2 regions of the Paenibacillus sp. SORGH_AS_0306 genome follow, and region 1 is predicted to be linked to the other one. Evidence: riboswitches for the same ligand, from Rfam matches in the RefSeq annotation. Region 1 holds a riboswitch; the other holds the start of a gene.
What was found. A riboswitch is a leader RNA that binds a small molecule or an ion and turns the genes downstream of it on or off. The one in region 1 is predicted to bind cyclic di-AMP.
Positions count from the first base shown of each region.

Region 1 (3,216 bases):
CAAGTAGACCTTCACGACGCGTAATAGAAGCCCACTCCATAAACATACCTACTAGATCTTTTTTGTCCATTAATTTTTGTTGAACAAAAACAACTTTGAACAATTTGCCAAGACGTTTAACTTCATTCATTGGAAAAGCCATAAAGATTGTTGCTGCTGTACCAACAAAAATGATGACATAAGCAGCCGGGTTATTAACCAGATTGATAAGGGGGGCACCTTTTAGAAGCATACCGAATATAAGTGAACCCAAACCAAGTATTAGACCAATAATTGTTGAAATTTGCATAATACACCTCGTCCGTGAGTATATAGTTTATCTCTCTCATCATCCACTTCCATGTAATGATGTGTTTTCCAAAAACATCTGATACTCTTTTATCGACAAGATATGCTGCATTGTTAAGAGTTTTTTAGTGTATATTTGCGTTATAATGTAAATAAGTTGGGAATTGTAACAATATCGACAGATCGGGAGGTTGAGTATGGGCGTTAAGCATGGAAGAGATTATGAAGAGATATTGAGTGATTTAACATCAGCAGTAGCCATGATTCCAGACAGTTATTTGTTTTTTGATATGGAACCTCAAGAGTGGGAAGTGCTTGCTGAAGGTGAACGAAATGAAGTAAATGAAGCGTTGGCAGAAGACTTATTTTTTGCACTCGGTTCACAATCTATGATCCATGTAGGTAGTGGGGTCGTTATCTATGATGCAGACACACATCGCATTGATATTTTGATTGGCAAAGAAGAAATGACATTTGTGACCTTGATCTAACAAAAGATTAATAAAATACGTATATAGCAAAAGCACAGAGCAGATGAACTAGAAGATCATCTACGCTGTGCTTTTTGTTTGTTTATATATCAAGATAACGTGCATCAGTAGGTGCTTGATAGACCATACAATAAAAAGGCTTCATACCATCAGGCGTTCTACGCTCATACATATCTGTAATATAAAAGCCTGCTTTTTGATACGTACGGATAGCCCGCTGATTCCAGGTCAACACTTCCAGATCGATTTCGGCTGTCGCGTTACGGTTTTGAGCCGTTTTTACAATAGCTTCTACAAAAGCTTCTCCATAACCATGACCACAAAGATCAGGACGCATACCAATCCCTAAGCGTATCGTATCTCCTAATGGAAAAAGTTGAGCAAATCCGGCTAACTGTTCTGTCTGATCCAATACCGATACATACTGTTGTTGCCGAATCTCAGGATCACCGAACTCAATCCCTAATTCTTTCATTTGATCCCAGGGCATCCAGCCGTAGATATTATAAGGAGGATCATATATCCATGTACATACTTGGGCAGCATGTTGTTCTGTCAAAGGAATCGTATGAAAAATAGAATGTGACAGTGAGCTCATGACATAACCTCCTCTGACTGTACTTTATATATACCATAAAAAAAACTTAAAAAATTTGCAATATCCTGTTTACCATAATTACGAGTAGGTTAATAATAAGTAGACATAATTATAAAGAACAATTGATATAAATTTATTATTTTATGTAACCTATTGGATGTTTAATACGTCTTACTTATATAGGAACATAAAAAAACCACTAAAGATTCTGGCGGGAATCTTCAATGGTTTATAGGTTCATTTATATGAGTTGTAAATACGATGATTAATTGTCAGTTGCGAAGGTGTTATATGTGGAATCGCTCATAACACGTTTAGCACCAACGTAACGATTTTGATAGTAATCCATGCTCAAACTGTCAATTCTCACACCTTTGGAAGTAGAAGCGTGTGCGAAGTTACCATTTCCTACATAAACTGCTACATGTGAAACGCCAGCCCCAGTAGTATTGAAAAATAACAGATCTCCAGCAATTAAATCACTTTTTGATACAGGCTCGCCTACTTGATATTGAGAGCTAGATTGGCGAGGAAGATCAATGTTCATTTTGCTGAATACATATTGTGTAAATCCTGAGCAGTCAAAACCGCTAAAAGATGTTCCACCAATACGATAAGGTGTTCCAATAGCTCCATCGATAACTTGATCCATTTTAGAATCTGCATGCGCACTTGTTACTCCAAGTGACGTAAATGCAATAGCAAGTCCCATTACTGCGGCTGTTAGTTTCTTTTTCATGTTCAAAATCAATTGTCCCCCTTCCAATTGCCTACGAGGTTAGCTTAAGGATTCGGTAGAAGGTATTCCCCTATGATCCCTCCGAAACAAGATCAATTCACCCAAAACGGTTCCCCCGTTTCCCGGTACCACGGAATTTGGCTCAAAGCTTGGTGTGTACCGTACACGGATCATTACGACAAAACGACAAAATTTTCAGTTGCTATAAAGGTTACAGCATTTAGTTTTAAAGTTTACAAAGTTGTTACTAAAATCTCACTGGATTTATTCTACCAGAGGTTTTTTACTTTGGCAAACGTTTATTCATCTGTTTTTAAGATTTACTTTTGTATTTTAGTGTTAAATCTCTGTGAAAGCCTATGGTTATCGTCTTTTTAAAAGTTAAAAAATTTTAATCTTTTGCTCATATAGTGACGTTTGATGAAGAATTGTGATCACTATATATACTTTATTCGGTTCATCGATCTCAATAATGAACGTTTTTTTCCTTTTTTTATGAAAATTGATGACAATAATCGACTTTATTGGCTTTTAAGGCAATATTCGATACAATATGAATAATAAATCGAACCATAAATCTATGTATAATAACCTTATTTATACTGACCCCACAAAGGAGTATTTGAACGATATGGATGAAAATCAACCAAGTAAAAAGTCGATGTCACTTAATATTGTAAGTAGTAGTGCAAAAAGCAGTAAACACAAAGGTTTTGGAGCAGGAGCGATTAACCTCAATAATGTGTCCCCTATCATTATAGACCATGGCGAAGCAAAAATCGATGTTGGTGCAATGCATGCCAAAAGTAAAGTAGAAAAAGGGATCAAATTTACGACTAACCGCGAAGAAGTAAATGGTGGTCGTCAAGTATGGCTAGTATGGGTAGCAGTCGATAAATTAGCTGAAGGTGTCAATTATGCTGGTGCTACAGCTTGCGAAATGTGGATTAACGAAGAAGAGAAAAAAGGCTGGAAAATCCTCGCAGAGCATGTGAACAAATTGGATTATGCTATCAAGCGTCGCATTATGTTAGAAGGTTTGGGAAGCGAAGAAAAAGCTGCACTTAAAAAATTATTGGTCGCTCATAACGAAGAATGGT
Region 1 is NZ_JAUTBP010000001.1:4,663,895-4,667,110, forward strand. Features, by position in the region: gene motA (flagellar motor stator protein MotA) at 1-289, opposite strand, end outside; gene QE450_RS20625 (hypothetical protein) at 486-779, shown strand; gene QE450_RS20630 (GNAT family N-acetyltransferase) at 862-1,377, opposite strand; gene QE450_RS20635 (C40 family peptidase) at 1,643-2,116, opposite strand; cyclic di-AMP (ydaO/yuaA leader) riboswitch at 2,130-2,269, opposite strand; gene QE450_RS20640 (YwhD family protein) at 2,748-3,216, shown strand, end outside.

Region 2 (3,216 bases), 3.0 Mb from region 1:
AAGTACAACTGCCGGGAAAAACGTAAGCGCACCGACTAAAATAACAGAAATAATAAACATACCGCCGAACAATGCTTGATCTGTACGCAATGTTCCGCTTGTTTCTGGAACAGGTTTTTTCGCCATTAATGACCCTGCAACAGCTAACAACGTTACCATTGAGAAATAACGACTGATAAACATAACGACACCGGTCATAATATTCCAAAACGGTGTATTATCGCCTAGTCCTTCAAATCCTGATCCGTTATTCGCAGCTGATGAAGTAAATTCATACAACGCTTGTGTTAATCCATGATAACCTGGATTAGAAATCGTATCGGATTGTGTCATCACAGCTATTGCTGTTGGCGCTAATACCAATAAAGGTTGAATCAGCAATGTGACTGCAATCAGCTTCATTTCTTTACCTTCAATTTTGCGACCGAGAAATTCAGGTGTTCGTCCAACCATTAGACCGGATAAGAACACAGCAATAATGGCATACATTAGAATATTTAATAATCCTACACCAGAACCGCCAAATACCGTATTAAGCATCATATTCCCAAGTGAAATCAATCCGCCAATAGGTGTTAACGTGTCATGCATGTTATTGACAGCACCTGTCTCTGAAGCGGTTGTGACGACAGAGTAGAATGAAGATTGTGCTTCACCTAACCGTACTTCTTTACCTTCCATCGATCCAGACTGATGTTGAATACCTAATTGATTAATCAATGGGTTCCCTTGAGATTCACTGACAAGAGATACACTAAGCATGACGACAAACATCATCACCATTGATACAAATAATACTCTACCTTGTTTCGAGTTGCCGACCATTTTACCATACGTAAATGGAAGTGACATCGGCACAAGTAACATCATTAACATCTGTAACATGTTACTGAATCCTCCCGGATTTTCAAAAGGATGAGCAGAGTTGGCTCCAAAATACCCGCCACCATTGTTACCTAATTCTTTGATCGCTAGAAATGATCCTATAGGGCCGGTACCAATCTGTTGCTCTGTTCCTTGTAACGTCTGCGCAGTGATTAAAGTATGCAATGTCTGCGGTACACCTAATCCTACAAATACAATTGCCATTACAAATGCTAATGGTAATAAGATTCGTGTGATTGCTCGTACGAGATCTGTAAAGAAATTGCCGAGCGGCTTACCTGTGATTCCTCTAATAAATGCAATAGCGACTGCAATCCCTGTCGCCGGCGATACAAACATCATAAAGATGATCGCTGTCATCTGTGAGAATAAAGACAATCCGCTTTCTCCGCTATAATGCTGTAAATTGGTATTTGTAATAAAACTAATCGCTGTATTAAATGCCAGATCAGGACTCATATTAGTAATTCCTGCTGGATTCATTGGTAAAATATGTTGGAAACGAAAGATCATGTACGTAATCAGCAAGATCACTGAATTACTGATCAGAACCGCTCCTGCATACTGCTTCCATGTTTGATTTTCATTTTTGATACCGCCGAACCTGTAAATCCATTTCTCTATCGGATAAAACCAACGATCCAAGCGATTGGGTTTATTTTCAAAAGCATAAGCAATATAATGTCCGGTTGGCCGAGCAATAAGTATAGCGATGATAATAGTGACTGCAATTCCGATATATGAAAAGATACTCACGATGTTCTCCCCTGACCCATTAGAATTTTTCTGGATAAATCAATGCATAACATAGATAGATTGTTAATCCACCAATAATAATCCACAGCAGCCAAGTCATCGCTCATTCCTTCTTTCTCCGATAGCTACAGATGCCCATTGCAGCAACCCGCTCAACCCTAAAGTCATGATCACCATTAAACCAATCATCAGTATATCCATCATGTGTGTAAGACTCCCTGCATTCATTTTGTAAGTAATCATTTGCTAAAAAAGGCATAAAAAAAGAAGCCTGGAGAAAAGCAGAACTTTTCCCCAGGCCTCTACAAACACGCACACTTATCGTGTACCTGCCGAGTTGCTGGTTAGGAGTTCTCCCCTATACGCTTACGGAGTTAGCTGTCGGATTCGGGCTGGAAGATCGCCCGTTCCGGTAGATACCGGAATTCACCCCATGTTGTGTAGTAACTGACTCTTCGTATCAGTTATCTTCATCAACGGTTGGTTCCCCCGCTTTTCATATGCATATGAAAATTAAGCGTTGTGACATTGTTAACATATCAAAAAACACAGAGTCGTATTACACTGTGTCAGATCGGCACAAGCTTCACACTTCTCTCCTAATCCACGCTTACGAGGTTAGCTGTCGGATTCGGGCGGTGAGAGTCGCCCTACTGCATTGTCTGACTATACCATGGTTAAGTCAGTATGCAGATTCACCCCAACGATTCACATTCCGGCTCTCACACCGTTTTGTGAAATCGCAATTTGGTTCCCCCGTTTTTCGGTTAATACCGAAAACTCAGCGATCAACAAACATTGGAAACTTCATTTATATCAGTTGCTGAATCGTATTCATCAACTGCCTGCAATGAATAATACGCCTGTCCTTGTCAACTGTAAAGCTGAGAAAAGACGCAAAAAAAGCTGTGAATCATCACAGCTTTCATTTTCAGATAACTATTGAAAAGTTATCTATCTCAGGCTCCTATTTTCTCTCTTTTTCATCGTTTATCTACTTTTTTATTTTAGTTACATGATATTAATCATTGTTTTGCAGTAAATTCTGAAAACGATTATGTCATTTGTTACGCAACATCCTATCATTTTGCCTTGTTATGTCAACCTGTATAAATTTCATAAGCAAAATGGTACAACGTGCTGATGTCTGAATTGAGTTGTTTTCCATTGTTGAAAAATTGGATTCTGACTACATCATAGTAATGTCTGTACCGAGAAGATTGGAATGTATATTGTCCTACACCCGGGTTATTAATATAGACAGGCATTGTAAAATTACCATACCCATCCGTAGTAGCTGTTCCAGAAATCACTTTGCCATTTAAAATAGTCGTGATATTGGTAGTTACTATAGCATTGCCTACAGGAGTACCTGTTGCATCAAATGCACGACCAGTAATCACTATATTGCTTTTCACACGCCACTTTTTACCTTGTCCATAATCAATAAATCCATAGACACCACCATCTGTAGTGATATCACTAACAGTCACTCTTGAGACATCTGCTGTCTGATAATTAACAGATAATTTGTATGGTTTAGTGAGATCGAATGTGGAAGGTGCTAATACTTGA
Region 2 is NZ_JAUTBP010000001.1:1,621,703-1,624,918, reverse strand. Features, by position in the region: gene kdpA (potassium-transporting ATPase subunit KdpA) at 1-1,641, opposite strand, end outside; gene kdpF (K(+)-transporting ATPase subunit F) at 1,661-1,741, opposite strand; cyclic di-AMP (ydaO/yuaA leader) riboswitch at 1,990-2,171, opposite strand; cyclic di-AMP (ydaO/yuaA leader) riboswitch at 2,234-2,438, opposite strand; gene QE450_RS07305 (carboxypeptidase regulatory-like domain-containing protein) at 2,742-3,216, opposite strand, start outside.
Region 2: it holds a riboswitch for cyclic di-AMP, as region 1 does, so the genes downstream of both, kdpF (K(+)-transporting ATPase subunit F) here and QE450_RS20635 (C40 family peptidase) in region 1, are expected to answer to the same signal.